One region of the Microbacterium sp. NPDC077184 genome, then DNA from elsewhere that is predicted to be linked to it. Evidence: predicted binding sites of a transcription regulator. Region 1 holds the regulator's gene; each other region holds the start of a gene.
What was found. The regulator HrcA, encoded in region 1, represses chaperone genes, less so after heat shock. The targets are predictions, from matches to a motif close to TTNGCACTCGNNNNNNNCGAGTGCNAA.

Region 1 (5,146 bases):
TTCTCCGGCTACCTCCGCGCCATCTCGCCTCTGTACAAGACGTCGGCCTGACGTGGGGGCTGCGCTTCCGCTCGGTGACCCGATCCCTGCGGCGGGTCCGCTCGGGGAGGACGCGACGTGGTCGGCGGACGCGCCGTTCAGCGTGTACCTGCACGTTCCGTTCTGCCGTGTCCGTTGCGGCTACTGCGACTTCAACACCTACACCGCTCAAGAGCTGCACGGCGCACCGCAGGACGCGTACGCCGACACCGTACGGCGGGAGATCGCCCTCTCGGCCGCGCAGCTCGCCGCGCGCGGTCCGCTGCGCCCCGCGACGACGGTGTTCCTCGGGGGCGGAACCCCGACCCTTCTTCCCCCAGGCGACCTCGGGCGGATGCTCCACGGCGTCGCCGAGGAGTTCGGAATCGCTCCGGACGCCGAGGTGACCGTGGAGGCCAATCCCGACACGGTCGTCGACGGCACCGCGGAGGCGCTGGCGGCGGCCGGAGTGACCCGCATGTCCGTCGGCATGCAGTCGGCGGTCCCGCACGTGCTGGCGAGCCTCGACCGCACGCACCGCCCCGAGAACGTGCGCTCCGCGGTCGACTCCGCGCGGTCAGCGGGCCTCCAGGTGAGCGTCGACGTGATCTACGGTGCGCCGGGCGAGTCGCTGGAGGATTGGCGGCGCTCGCTGGACGCCGCTCTCGCGCTGGAGCCCGATCACATCTCCGCATACGCCCTCATCGTGGAGGACGGGACGAAGCTGGCCCGTCAGATCCGCCGCGGCGAGGTCGTTCCGCCCGACGACGACCTGCAGGCGGACATGTACGAACTGGCCGACGCGCTCCTCGGTGAAGCCGGATACGACTGGTACGAGGTGTCGAACTGGGCGCGGAACCCCGACAGCCGCTCACGCCACAATCTCGCGTACTGGGAAGGTACCGACTGGTGGGGCTACGGCCCCGGCGCGCACAGCCACATGGCGGGCACCCGGTTCTGGAATGTGCGGCACCCGGCGGCATACGCCGCGCGCCTCGCCGCGGGGGAGTCGCCGGCGGCGGGTCGCGAGACGCCGGACGCGACCGCACGCCGGTGGGAGGAGGTGCTCCTCCGCACCCGCATCCGCGAAGGGCTCCCCGTGGAGCGTCTGTCGGCATCCGGGCGACATGCCCTCGCCGCTCTCATCGCCGACGGTCTGGTCGAGGGCGTCGCAGCGGTCCATGGTCGGGTGGTGCTGACGCTCCGCGGACGACTCCTCGGCGACACGGTCGCCCGCGCGCTGACCTCCTGAGCGCCTCCCGACCCGATCCGGGGCCATCGAGTAGAATTGGCACTCGATTCCGGTGAGTGCCAACGATCGTCCGAGGAGGTGGCATGGTCAGCGAGCGGGGGCTCCAGGTACTGCGCGCCATCGTCCAGGACTACGTCGATACGCGTGAGCCCGTGGGCAGCAAGGCGATCGTCGATCGTCACGCCTTCGGTGTGTCCGCCGCGACGATCCGAAACGACATGGCCCAGCTCGAGGACGAGGAGCTCATCGCGGCTCCGCACACCTCCTCCGGCAGGGTTCCCACCGACAAGGGGTACCGCGTCTTCGTCGACCATCTGGCCGAACTCCGCCCCCTGAGCACCGCTCAGCGGAGCGCCATCGCCTCCTTCCTGGAGGGGTCGAGCGACCTGGACGACGTCCTCACGCGCACGGTGCGGGCTCTGACCAGTCTCACCGGGCAGGTCGCGATCGTGCAGTATCCCTCGTTCGCCCGGGCACGCGTCACCCATGTCGAGCTCGTGCAGCTCGGCGGCGGACGGATGCTGGTCATCATCGTCACCGACACCGGACGGGTGTCGCAGCGCGTCGCCTCCGTGCGCGACGAGTTCGACGACAGCGAGCTCGGCCGGATCCGCGCGGAGCTGGGAACCCTCCTCGTCGGCAGGCCCGTCCGGGAGGGACTCGAGCGCATCGCCGCGCGGATCGCGACACCCGATGAACCCACGATCCCACGGGAGACGGCCACGATCGTCATCGCGAAAGCCGTGGCCGAGGAGCTCGAGCACTTCCGGCAGGACCGCCTCGTCATGGCCGGCAGCGCGAACCTCGCCCGCAGCGAAGCGGACTTCCGCGGCAGCATCTATCCGCTCCTCGAGGCGATCGAAGAGCAGGTGACCATCCTTCGACTGATGGGCGAGATGGTCGCGGACGATCAGGGCCTCGCGGCGAGCATCGGACGCGAGAACGAGCCGTTCGGCCTCGCCGAAGCATCCGTCCTGGCCAGCGATTACGACGTGACCGGTGCGCGCACCCGTGCGCGCGTCGGCCTCCTCGGTCCGACGCGGATGGATTACCCGACCAATCTCGCGGCGGTGCGGGCCGTGGCCCGATACCTCACGCGGATCCTCGAAGAAGACGAGAGCGGCCGCTGACGCCGCTCACCCGACCCCGCGTTCCCCGCGGGCAGAAAGGCCACCGTGACTGACCACTACGAGGTCCTCGGCGTCGCGCGCGACGCCAGTCCGGATGAGATCAAGAAGGCGTACCGGCGCCTGGCCCGCCAGCTGCACCCGGATGTGAATCCGGGAGACGACGCGGCCGAGCGCTTCAAGCTCGTCACTCACGCGTACGACGTGCTGAGCGACCCCGATCAGCGTGCCCGCTACGACATGGGCGGCGACGGCGGCGGATTCGGCGGTGCCGGGTTCGGCGGCTTCGGCGACATCTTCGAGACCTTCTTCGGCGGCGGCGGAGCCCGCGCCGGGCGTCCGCGCTCGCGTCGGGAGCGCGGGCAGGACGCCCTCGTGAAGGTCTCCCTCGAACTCGGCGACGTCGTCTTCGGCGTGCACCGCGACATCGAGGTCGACACCGCCGTGGGGTGCGAGACCTGCGAGGGCTCGTGCTGCCAGCCGGGCACCGCACCGGTGACATGCGACATCTGCCATGGATCGGGGCACGTCCAGCGTCAGGTCCGCAGCCTCCTCGGGAACGTCGTCACGAGTCAGCCCTGCTCGGTCTGCCAGGGATACGGCACGACGATCCCGTATCCGTGCGCCACCTGCCAGGGGCAAGGACGGGTCCGCTCCCGCCGAACGGTCTCCCTCGACATCCCCGCGGGCGTCGAGACCGGTCTCCGCCTCCAGCTTCCCGGCTCGGGAGAAGTGGGGCCCGCCGGCGGCCCGAACGGCGACCTGTACATCGAGATCTCCGTCGCCCCGCACGATGCGTTCAGCCGCGAGGGGGACGATCTGCTCGCCACCCTCGAGGTGTCGATGCCCGACGCGATCCTGGGGACGACCACCTCCATCACCTCGTTGGACGGCCCGGTCGATCTCGAGATCCGTCCTGGAGTCCAAGCGGGCGACGTGCTGACCATCAAGGGACGGGGTATCACACCGTTGCGCGGTTCTCAGCGCGGTGACCTGCGCGTGGGAGTCCACGTCGTGACCCCCACGCGACTCGACGCGAAGGAGCGCGCGCTGATCGAGGAATTCGCTCGACGCACGAAGGCGCCCGCGCCGCGGCTCTCGGAGTTCCATCAGGGTCTGTTCGCGAAGCTCCGCGATCGGTTCCGCCACTGAGATGGCACTGCACTTCGTGACGGATGCCGCCTCCGATGCCGCCGTCGGCGACGACCTCGTCCTCACCGGCACCGAGGCGCACCACGCCGCGACGGTGCGCCGGGTGAAGACCGGAGAGTCCGTGACGATCGGGGACGGCCGGGGCGTCTGGGCGGAGGGCACCTGCACGGAGGTCGGGCCCGGGCGCGTGGTGGTCGAGGTCACCGCGCGCCGCGAGGTTCCGACTCCGCGCCCGCGCGTGGTGCTCGTCCAGGCGCTGGCGAAGGGCGATCGGGACGAGCTCGCCGTTCAGGCGTCGACGGAACTGGGCGTCGACGAGATCGTCCCGTGGCAGGCGGAGCGCAGCGTGTCGCGCTGGGATGCGGCGAAGGCGATCAAGGGTCGTGCGCGCTGGACGACGATCGTCCGGGAGGCGGCCAAGCAGGCGCACCGGGCCTGGATCCCCGCCGTCGCGTCCCTCGCGACCACGCGCGAGGTCGCGGCCGCATTCGCCGGGGCCCACCTCGTCGTCCTCGACCCCGGGGGGTCGGAGCGCGTGAGCGAGCTGCGCTTCGCCGGCGATGAGGACGTCGTCCTCGTCGTCGGGCCCGAAGGCGGCATCTCCGAGAATGAGCTCCGCACGTTCTCCGACGCGGGGGCGACGGTCGCGCGCCTCGGCGACACGGTGCTGCGCACCTCCACCGCGGGGCCCGCGGCGCTTGCGGTCCTGAGCGCATCTCTCGAGCGTTGGTGACGCCGCCGGTCCTCGCAACCCGCGCGGATAGACTGGCCGCTATGGCCGAGCCGTCGATCTTCACCCGCATCCTCCGCGGAGACATTCCCGCGGAGATCCTCGCCGAGACCGAGAACGTCTTCGCCATCCGCGACATCGCGCCGCAGGCACCCCTGCACCTCTTGGTGATCCCGAAGTCTGAGGAGTACCGCAACGTCGTGGAGCTCGCGGCCGGTGCACCCGACATCCTGGCCGAGATGATCGGTCTCGCGTCCTCCCTGGCCGCGGAACACGGCGAGGGCGATTTCCGACTGGTCTTCAACACCGGCGCCGGCGCCGGTCAGACGGTCTTCCATGTGCACGCACACGTCCTGGCCGGTGGGCTGGGGGAGAAGAGTCTCGGTGGCTGACGACACCTCGACAGAACGCATCTACGCCGACGGGGTGGCGATGGTCCAGCTCCTCGGTCCACAGGATCGGCTGCTCCGCGTGGTGGAGCGGGAGCACCCCGGCGTCGACGTGCTCGTCCGCGGGAACGAGATCACCCTCTCAGGGGCGACCGACGACGTCGCGGCAGCGCGGCGACTCGTCGACGAGCTGCTCGAGATGACGCGTGCGGGGCACGACCTCGCTCCCTCGGACGTCTCCTCGTCCAACCGGATTCTCCGCAGCGACGGCGGTCCCCGCCCGTCCGAGGTGCTCGGCGAGGCGATCCTCTCCTCGCGGGGCAAGGTGATTAGACCGAAGACGGCGGGGCAGAAGGCCTACGTCGACGCGATCGAGGATCACACGATCGTGTTCGGCATCGGTCCGGCCGGGACCGGGAAGACCTACCTCGCCATGGCGAAGGCGGTTCAGGCCCTGCAGCGCAAGGAGGTCAACCGG
Region 2 (5,146 bases), on a different contig from region 1:
CGCTGGGGGGCGCGGATTTCCGGGACCCCGCATAGCCTGGAGCGATGAGCGCCTACATCTCGGCGTTCGAGCTGTTCTCCATCGGTGTAGGACCCTCGAGCTCCCATACGGTCGGTCCGTTGCGGGCGGCCGCCGACTTCGTCTCGCGGCTCGATGGCGCCGGGGCGCTCTACCGCGTGGATCGCGTCACATGCGAGCTCTTCGGATCGCTCGGGGCGACCGGCATCGGCCACGGCACCCCCGACGCGGTCGTGGCGGGGCTGCAGGGGCACGTGCCCGAGACCGTCGACCCCGCGCTCGTGCGCGGAGCCTGGACCACGTGGCCGGACGGCGCGGAGCTGTCGCTCGGCGGGCGGCGCGGCATCCGCTTCTCCAAGGACGATGTCGTCCTCTCGCCCCGCACCCGGCTGCCCGGGCACCCCAACGCCATGACGCTGCGGGCGACGGATGCCGGCGGCGCGGTCGTCGGCGATGAGACGTATTACTCCGTCGGCGGCGGGTTCATCCGGCGCGACGGGGAGCCGCCCGCGGTGCGCGCGGTGCAGTTCCCCCTCGATTTCGCCAGCGCCGAAGAGCTGCTGGCGGTGTGCGACGAGCGCGGGATCAGCATCGCCGAGGCCGCACGGCTCAACGAACAGGCGCTGCGCGGCGAGGAGGAGCTCGCCGAAGGCCTCGACGCGATCTGGGCGGCGATGTCGTCGTGCGTCGAGGCGGGACTCCGCGCGGACGGGGTGCTCCCGGGGATGCTCCGGGTCCGCCGGCGGGCGGCGGCGATCCGCGCGCAGCTGGAGGAGGCCGAAGCCGGCGGATATCGCGAGCTGCCGGGGGAGTGGCTCGGTGCGTTCGCGCTCGCCGTGAATGAGGAGAATGCGGCCGGTGGGCGGGTCGTGACGGCGCCGACCAACGGGGCTGCCGGGATCCTCCCCGCGGTGGCGATGTACTGGTGGCGCTTCCTCGCCGACTCGGGGCTCGGGGCGGGGAACGCCGTGACGCCCTACGGGGAGCTCGTCGGCAGCGCGCTCCTCGGGTTCGGTGCGCACGCCGGCGGCCGGTCGGGGGAGGGGGAGCTCGCGGACGAGGATGCCGTGGCCGACGCGAACCGGCGGCGCGGCATCCGTCGGTTCCTGCTGACCGCGACGGCGCTCGGATCGCTCTTCAAGGCGAACGCGTCGATCTCGGGCGCCGAAGGCGGGTGTCAGGCCGAGGTCGGGTCGGCGTGCGCGATGGCGGCGGGCGGGCTGACGGCGGTCATGGGCGGGACGAATCGTCAGATCGAGAATGCGGCCGAGATCGCGATGGAGCACCACCTCGGGCTCACGTGCGATCCGGTCGGCGGGCTGGTGCAGATCCCGTGCATCGAGCGGAACGCCATCGCGGCCTCGACGGCGGTGACCGCCGCGCGGCTGGCACTCCGCGGCGACGGGAGCCACTACGTCTCGCTGGACGCCGTCGTGGAGACCATGCGGCAGACCGGCATCGACATGTCGACGAAGTACAAGGAGACGAGCGAGGGCGGTCTCGCGGTCAACGTCATCGAGTGCTGAGCGTGCGCGGCGCGTACATCTGGCGCGTCGATGCCTGTTCGTGTGGCGCTCGTGGCCCTCTCCGCGCGCTCGACGCGGCCACGACCGCCACCTGAACGCACCTCATCGCGGGCGCGTGCCGTCCCAGCCCCGACGCCGCAGGACGTCGTCCACGATGGCGACCGCGGTGCGGCGGTGGCGGACGTGCCGCGCGGTGAGGCGGACCACCTCCCAGCCCAGCGCCGCGTACGCCGCGTACTTCTCGATGTCGCGATCCCACTGTGCTCGATCCACCCGGTGGTGATCGCCCTCGATCTCGACGATCGTCCGGAAGTCGGGGTAGACGAACTCGCTGATCCCGACGAGGCGTCCCCGGTGATCACGGACGTCGACGTCGAGATCGGCATCCGGAAGGCCGGCGGCGGTCGCATCGAGACGGTAATCGGTCTCGAGCGGTGATGCGCTGCCCTCCCGGATGAGTGCGAGCGCGGTGCGGAGCTTTCGCGCGCCGATGCGCCGGCCGGCCGCCAGGGCGGCACCGAGGTCGTCGATCGTCGCGAGCCGCGCGTGCGGCATCCGGTGTCCGGAGAGGTCGCGCGGGACGCGCACGAACGCATCGCCGACGATGATGAGCTCCCGGACGTCGAGTTCGGCGCCCAGCATCGCCCACGTCGAGGGCGGGTCGGTCACGCGCAGGTGATCGACCGTCGCGGTGCGGGCGAGGTCGCGGGAGACCTTCACGCCGCGGATGCCGCGCCGGCGCGGTGCCCGCATCGGGTCGGGGACGGCGACGACGAGGTCGGGACCGGGATCGACGGGAGCCCCGAGCAGGACGGCCGCGGTCCGCCCCGCGAACACCGCGTGCGCCGGCATGATCTCGGCGTACGCGCTCGCGAGGCGACGGGTGCGCTCGCGGACCTCGCGCTGTCGCGCGAGCGGGTCGATTCCGGATGCCGGGGCCTCCGCATCCGGGACGGTGCGCACGCCGCGGAACGGCGCGGCGAGGTCCTTCGCCCGAAGCCGCTTCGGCGAGACGCCGGCGGCGCGGGCGTCACCGCAGGAGAAGGCGGGGCCGAGACCGTCGGGGAGGGGGCGTGGTGCGACGGGCATCGCCTCACCCTGCCGCGCGGCTCCCGCCCCGCGGCACGACGCAGCGCCACCCGTGGATGGCGCGCTCCACCCCGCCTCCGCGCCCTCCCTGGGGAGGAGGGTCGAGCGGCGGTCCCCCCCCCGCCTCCGAGTGGCAGTCGTGGCCCCTTCGCCCGGCGCGAGGGGGCGACACGCGCCACGTGAACGCATCCTTCCGCCGGCGTGTTCGCCGACGGCGAACGGCGGCGAGGTCGCGCGAATCTGGCACTCGACACCGGAGAGTGCTAATCTCGTCGTAGTTGAGTCGAGTTGACTCAACTCTTGAATTCACTCGAGAGGAGAACACCATGGCCACGTACGACCCCTTCCGTGACCTCGACCGCCTCGCCACGAGCCTCTTCGACACGCGCCGCGGCCCGCGCCGCATGCCGATGGACCTCTACCGCGACGGCGACCACTACGTCCTGACCGCCGACCTCCCCGGTATCGACCCCGGTTCGGTCGACGTCGACGTCGACGGCCAGCTGCTCACGATCCGCGCCGAGCGCACGCTGCCCTCCGGCGACGGCGTGAAGTGGATCACGCGCGAGCGCGAGGCGGCGAGCTTCCTGCGCCAGCTGAACCTCGGCCAGGGAATCGACACCGAGCGCATCTCGGCGAACTACAGCAACGGTGTCCTGAGCGTCACGATCCCCGTGAGCGAGAAGGCCAAGCCCCGGAAGATCGAGGTGATGGCCGACGGCACGAGCCCCGTCATCCAGGCGCACGAGAACGCCGACGGTCCGCAGCCCGTCGAGCAGTGATCGCTTCCCCGACTCCGTGAGAGGAGCCCGTCCGCATCCCGCGGGCGGGCTCCTTCGGCGTTCGGGGGTGTCAGGCCGACGCGGGCCGGCGGCGGAGCTTCGCCGTCAGGTCACGCAGCTGGGCGAGCTCGGCGTCGTCGAGGTGGGACATCCGTTCCGCGATCGCCTTCCCGTGCGCGGAGGCGACGCGGCGGAAGACCGCGGCTCCGGCATCCGTCGCGGTGACGAGTGAGCCGCGTCGGTCGCCGGGATCGGCGCACTTCGTCAGCAGTCCGCGCGAGACCATGCGGTCGACGAGCCGCGAGACGCTCGGCTGGCTGATGAGCATGTTGGCCGTCACGTCGCGGAGGCGGGCGGTCATCTCCGGCCCGCGGGTGACGGTGAGGAGCACGTCGTACTCGGCCTGGCCGAGCTCGTCGTCGAAGTCGCTGCTGATCTCGTGGAACACCTCGTGCTGCGCCCGGAAGAGGCTTTCCCAGGCGTCGATGGCGAGGCGGCGATCAGTCATGCAGACCAGGGTACGACCGAGAAGGCCTCGCCGTAGGCTGGCCGCATGGCGACGCGCAGACTTCGGTCACTTTTCGGTGTTCGAGCGGCGGGGGCGGTCGTGTTCGCCGCGGCCCTCACCGCGGGGACGGGCATGATCGGTGCGGGCGCGGCATCCGCGGAACCGGTGAGTGCGGTGTCGACGGATGTCGACGACTTCACGTTCGACAGCATGGATGTCGACTACTCCATCGGTCGCGGTGAAGACGGCGCGAGCGCCCTGACCGTGGCGGAGACCTTCGTCGCCCGCTTCCCCGAGTACGACCAGAACCGCGGCATGCGGCGGATCGTTCCGGACTCCTACCTCGGCGCCCCGCTGAATCCTCGGCTGATCTCGATCACGGATGCCGAGGGGAACCCCCGCGCGAGCGAGACCGACAGCGACGACGGCGCCTACGCGATGACCTCTCGCGCCGACGACTTCGTGCGCGGCGAGCAGTCCTACGTCTTCACCTACACGCTCGACAACGTCGTGCGCTTCTTCGAGGACACCGGCATGCAGGAGTTCTACTGGGACGTCAATGGCGTCGACTGGGCGCAGCCGTTCGGGGAGGTGTCCGCGACCCTGCGGGTGCCTGCGGAGCTCGCCGATTCCCTCACCGGCGATCAGGCCTGCTACGTCGGAACCCAGGGGTCGACGCAGACGTGCGATATCTCGGTGCAGCCGGGGCAGCTCGGCGCGGTGCTCATCGAGGCCTCCGCGCGGGATCTGGCGCCCTACGAGACGATGACGATCGCCGTCGGTTTCGCCCCCGAGACCTTCACCCCGTTCGACGGCAACTACGCCGCCTCGCCGCTCGGGTGGCTGCAGGCGGCGTTCGGCGCGCTGGGCCTCGGGGCGCTGGGATGGGCGATCGCTGTGCGGCGCCGACACCTCCGCGACGCGCCGGGTCGACCAACGGTCATCGCCGAGTACGCGCCGCCGCCGAACATCGACGCACTGGAGAGCGCGGTCCTGCTCGGCAAGACCGCGAAGGCGATCCCGGCCGAGGTGCTCGAACAGGCCGTCGTCGGCAGCATCCGCATCGAGGAAGCCGGGAGGAAGATGTTCGGCGGGGTGAAGCTGAAGGCGGTGCTGATCGATCCGTCGCGGGCGGACGGCGACGGACGGATGCTGCTCGACGGGCTCTTCCCGCAGCCGGTCCCGGGTGCGGAGTACGAGTTCGGCTCCACCGACACACGGTT
Region 3 (5,146 bases), on a different contig from region 1:
ATCGTCTTCCGGACGACGGATGCCGGCCCCCTCGTCGCCGTCCACGAACACCTCTCCGCCCAGCCCTGACCTCTCGCCGACCCGACCCGAACCCTGAGGAGCCCCGAAGATGTCGCTCTACTCCCGACTGGAGACCCGCCTCCAGAGCAACGCCGATGATGCCGGCCCGGTGAAGGGGACCTCCTCCACCGGCCGGATCCTGATGATCTGGCTCGCCGCGAACCTCGTGGTGACGACGCTCCTCACCGGCACCCTGTTCGTGCCCGACGTGTCGTATCCGCTGGTCATCGGACTCATCGTCGCCGGCACCGTGCTCGGCGCCGGCGTCCTGGTGACCATCGGCGCGATCGGCACCCGCACGGGGCTTCCGACCATGGCCCTGACACGCGGGCCGTTCGGCATCCGCGGGAGCCTCCTCGCGGTCGCCGCGAACGTCGTCATCCTCATGGGGTGGAGCTGGGTGCAGGCGATGCTCGCCGGCATCGCCCTCAACTTCCTCGTCGCGACCCTCACGGGTTTCTCGAGCCCCGTCCTGTTCGCGGTGCTCTGCCAGACGATCGTGGTGATCCTCGCGATCTTCGGCCACGCCGGTGTCGCCCGCGTGGAGCCGTGGTTCGCCGCAGCGATCCTCGCACTGGCGGCCTACATCTTCGTCGTGGTCTTCACCGCGTACGCCCCGGCGGACTTCGCCTCCCTCGCCGCCCCGACGGAGCCGTTCTACACGCCGGGTCTCGCCTTCGACGTCGTGCTGGCGACCGCGATCTCGTGGACGGTGCTCTCGGCCGACTTCAACCGCTTCGCCCGCTCTCCGCGCCGCGGGGTCATCGGCTCGGGGATCGGCTACACCCTGTCCACCGTGATCGCGATGACGCTCGGCGCGACCGCGATCGGCTACGTCGCCCTGCAAGGACTGGAGGTCATCCCCTTCGACCCGGTGACGATCATCGAGCCCTTCGGCGCGCCGCTGGCGGTCGCGATCTTCCTGTCGGTGATGGCCACGAACACGATGGTCGTCTACGGAATGGTCACGAGCGTCGTCAACGCCCTGCCGGGAAAGCGGGTCCGCTTCCTTCCGACCGCGCTCGTGCTCGGAGTCATCTCGGTGATCGGAGCGACCTTCTTCGGCCTCCTCGACCAGTTCACGACCTTCCTCGTGACGATCAGCGCGCTGTTCGCGCCGGTGTTCGCGATCATGATCGTCGACTACTACGTGATCCGGCGCGGCCGCTACGGCGCGGACATCCTCTCCGCCCGCGGCGGGTCGTTCTGGTACACCGGCGGCGTGAACGTCTGGGCCGTCCTGTCGTGGGTCGTGGGCGCGACCTCGGCCTACGTCTGGGCGTACGTGTGGCCGCTGCCCTTCGGCGCGACCGTGCCCGCGTTCCTCCTCACCTTCGTCGTCTACCTGCTCGTCTCGCTCCCCCGCCGGTCGGCTGAGCCGTTCGGGCCGGCCGTCCACCTCGCGGATGCCGTCGACGAGGCGTCGGGACCGGAGCCGGAGCCGGGGCCGCGACGGGCGGCGAAGCGTGCGTGACCTGTCGCACCCGGTCCGCGGGGGGATGACGGTCTACCCGGGCGACCCCGCGGTGTCCTCGGAGGAGGCGCTGACGCTGTCGCGCGACGGGGTCGCGGTGACGTCGTGGCACCTGGGCTCGCACACGGGGACGCACGTGGACGCGCCGGCGCACACCGTCGCCGGTGGCCGCACCATGGCGGAGGTGGCGCTGGACGAGCTCGTCGGCGACGCGATCGTCCTGCGGGCGCCCGGACTCCGTGAGGGGCAGCGCTACGGGCGGGCGGAGCTGGAGGCCGCGGAGCCGCTGCCCGCCGGCGTGCCGCCGATCGTGATCATCGACACCGGCTGGGCGGCCCACTTCGCCGGCGACGCCGCGGTGCGGCATCCGTTCCTGGATCCGGATGCCGCACGGGAGCTGCGGGCGCGCGGCATGCGGGTCCTCGCCGTCGACACCCTGAGCCCCGACCCGACGGAGCCGGCGGCGGACGCGTTCCCGGTGCACGAGGTCGTGCTGGGCGCGGACGGGTTGATCGTGGAGAACGTCTGCGGTCTGGAGGGACTGCCGCGGCTCGTGCGCGTCGGGTTCTTCCCGCTGCGGATCGACGGCGACGGCGCGCCCGTCCGCGCGGTCGCCTTCCTCCCCTGACGCGCGTCCTCGGGCCGTTCAGTGGCGCCTTCGCGTGGGTGCGAAGCGTCGGGACCCGCACGAAGGCGCCACTGAACGCGGCGGCGACGCACGAAAGAGGGCCGGATGCCGAAGCATCCGACCCTCTCTGCGAGAAACGCGAAGAACGCGGATCAGCGGACGACGACCGCCAGGACGTCGCGCGCCGACAGGACGAGGAACTCGTCCGCACCGAACTTGACCTCGGTGCCGCCGTACTTGCTGTAGATCACGCGGTCGCCGACGGCGACGTCGAGCGGGACGCGGTTGCCGTTGTCGTCGATGCGACCGGGGCCCACCGCGACGACCTCGCCCTCCTGGGGCTTCTCCTTCGCGGTGTCGGGAATGACCAGACCGCTGGACGTGGTCTGCTCGGCCTCGACCTGCTTGATGACGATGCGGTCCTCGAGCGGCTTGATGGAAACCGACACGGGTCTACCTCTGCTTTCCTGTGAGACTCAAGACTCGTTAGCAACCTCACGGTGAGAGTGCTAACGCAAGTGTAGGCAAAGCGTTGGCACTCATGCAACGTGAGTGCCAACCTCGTGGCGTCGGATGTCGCGATCCGCCCGTCGGCGATGTATCAGGCCCGGCGCCCCCGCCTCCTCGATCACGAGGGTCTCCCTCTCACATGTCGATCGGTGACGCAAGATGCCGATCGGGCCTCGCGCGGACGGGGCAGGCGTGGTAGACAGTTCCCGGGGGAGGCCGACGCCGAATCGTCATGGGGGACGAAATGCCGAGGCCCTACATATTGGCTGTCGACGCGGGCACAAGCCGCACCGCAGCCGCTATATCGCACACAACAGAAGATGAGGGGAAACCGCAGGTACACATCCTGCCTCTGGGGAGGCATGCTGATGCGGCACCGAGTTCGATCTACGTCTCCGCCGGGGACGTACTCTTCGGCGATGCCGCGGAGCGCAGAGGGCTGGTACAGCCGGAACGTCTCGTCCGCGAGGTCAAGCGCCGCGTGGGCGACGAGGTGCCGATCAATGTCGGCGGGCGCACGTTCGGGCCCGAAGACCTGCTCGCCCTCCTCGTCGACTGGGTGTCGACAGTGGCGACGGAGCGCTTCGGGCGTCTGCCGTCGTCGGTGGTCGTGACCGTCCCGGTCGCCTGGGGCACGTACCGCACCGACCTCATCCGCGCCGCCCTCGTGCGCGCCGGCATCGGCCAGGTCGAGATCATCGCCGAGCCGGTCGCCGCCGCACGCCACTACGAGGCGACCAATCCGCTGGCGCCCGGGTCGACGCTCGCCGTCTACGACTTCGGCGGCGGCACCTTCGACGCCGTCCTGCTCCGCAAGACCGCGTCAGGTGCGTTGACGATCATCGGCTCGCCGACCGGCATCGAAGACCTCGGCGGCGCCGACTTCGACGATGCGGTCCTCCGTCACGTCCTCGACGCCGCTCGCCTGGACGTCGCCACGCTCCTCGGCGACGCCGACGCGCGGGTCGCCCTCGCGGGGCTCCGGCGCGAATGCGTCGAGGCCAAGGAGGCGCTCTCCTTCGACTCCGAGGCCACGGTCCCCGTGCTCCTCGGCGGCACCTCGACCGCCGTCCGCCTGACGCGCGACGAGTTCGAGGCGATGATCGAGAACGACATCGAGCGCACCATCGAGGTGCTCGGCGACGCGATGGAAGCCGCCGCGGTGGAGGCATCCGATCTCGACGCGATCCTCCTCACCGGCGGGTCCTCCCGGATCCCCCGCGTGGCACAGCTGCTGTCGGAGCGGTTCGACCGGCCGATCGCCGTCGACACCGACCCGAAGGCGGTCATCGCCCTCGGCGCCGCCCTGGAGGCCGCCGACGCGGCGATCGTCTCCGCAGCGGATGCCGCGGCCGAGGCCGAAGCCTCCGAGGCCGCGGCCGCCGCTGCCGCGGAGGACGAGGCACCGCCGTCGCGCCCGCGCCGCCCGTGGCTCCGCCGCGTGCCCGCCGCCGCCTACGTCTCCGGTGGCGCGGTCGCCCTCGCGGCAGTGGTCGCCGTCAGCGGCGCCGCTGCGGTGTACGCCCCGGAGGTCTTCGGCGGCGACGCGCAGCTCGCGAGCGAGAACGGGCTCGACCGCGGCGGGTACAGCATCGGCGCGCCGCTCCCCACGAGCGACGCCCTCGCCGCTCCGCTGCGCATCGACGGCGCGCTCTTCACGGGCGGCACGACGACGGATGCCGAGAAGAAGGCCGAGGCGGCGAAGCCCGTCGAGAAGGTCGAGGTTCCGGCGCCGCTCGCCCCGGTCGTCGAGTCGCCGTTCCGGCGGATCGACCCGCCTCGGGAGCGCGCGAACCCGCGCGCGACGCCCTTCCAGGGTCGCGGCGTGACGCCGAGCGCCGCTCCCCGCGGCGGCTCGTCGTCATCGCCGTCGAAGAGCCCGTCCTCGCAGCCGACGAAGAAGCCGTCGGCCTCGGCGTCTCCGAAACCGAGCACGTCCGCCTCGCCGAAGCCGAGCACGGGACCGACGACGCCCGCACCCGGCCCCAGCACACCCGCACCGACGACGAACCCGGACCCGACGAACGAGCCGGACCCGACGACGAACCCGGACCCGACCAACGAGCCGGAGCCCACGACGAACCCGGAACCCACCACGGACCCTCAGCCGACGACGGACCCTCAGCCTGAGCCGCCCGCGCCGAGCGACCCGCCGCCTCCGGCGCCCGAGCCCGAGCCCCAGCCGACGTCGGAGCCCACCTCCGAGCCGTCGGGCACACCCGACGCCACGCCCGGCGCCGAGTAAGGGACGGACGATGAGCATCACTCTCCACTCGCGCTCCGTCGCGCCCGCGACCGTCACTCCGCTCCCTCGCCTCGTACGCCACCAGATCGACGATCTCCTGGCCGACGCCGATCAGGCCCCGGTCCGGGCCCTCATCCTCGGGCCCGCCGGGTCCGGGCGCTCGTCGCTCGTGCGGTCGCTCGCGACCGCCCTCCGCGGGGACGGCATCGGTGTCGTCGATCTGAGTACA

Region 2: AB0O93_RS00910 (Hsp20/alpha crystallin family protein) is a predicted target of HrcA. The motif match lies at 2,874-2,900, and genes of this name have one in related genera.
Region 3: groES (co-chaperone GroES) is a predicted target of HrcA. The motif match lies at 2,695-2,721, and genes of this name have one in related genera.

What each region holds. Positions count from the first base shown of each region.
Region 1 is NZ_JBFBMM010000002.1:102,855-108,000, forward strand. Features, by position in the region: gene AB0O93_RS05140 (DUF1990 family protein) at 1-51, shown strand, start outside; gene hemW (radical SAM family heme chaperone HemW) at 53-1,270, shown strand; gene hrcA (heat-inducible transcriptional repressor HrcA) at 1,354-2,400, shown strand; gene dnaJ (molecular chaperone DnaJ) at 2,446-3,549, shown strand; gene AB0O93_RS05160 (16S rRNA (uracil(1498)-N(3))-methyltransferase) at 3,551-4,282, shown strand; gene AB0O93_RS05165 (HIT domain-containing protein) at 4,324-4,671, shown strand; gene AB0O93_RS05170 (PhoH family protein) at 4,712-5,146, shown strand, end outside.
Region 2 is NZ_JBFBMM010000001.1:212,536-217,681, forward strand. Features, by position in the region: gene AB0O93_RS00900 (L-serine ammonia-lyase, iron-sulfur-dependent, subunit alpha) at 45-1,544, shown strand; gene AB0O93_RS00905 (hypothetical protein) at 1,647-2,633, opposite strand; gene AB0O93_RS00910 (Hsp20/alpha crystallin family protein) at 2,960-3,415, shown strand; gene AB0O93_RS00915 (MarR family transcriptional regulator) at 3,486-3,923, opposite strand; gene AB0O93_RS00920 (DUF2207 domain-containing protein) at 3,969-5,146, shown strand, end outside.
Region 3 is NZ_JBFBMM010000005.1:81,302-86,447, reverse strand. Features, by position in the region: gene AB0O93_RS10650 (nuclear transport factor 2 family protein) at 1-69, shown strand, start outside; gene AB0O93_RS10645 (cytosine permease) at 110-1,534, shown strand; gene AB0O93_RS10640 (cyclase family protein) at 1,527-2,162, shown strand; gene groES (co-chaperone GroES) at 2,315-2,611, opposite strand; gene AB0O93_RS10630 (Hsp70 family protein) at 3,154-4,917, shown strand; gene AB0O93_RS10625 (LuxR C-terminal-related transcriptional regulator) at 4,928-5,146, shown strand, end outside.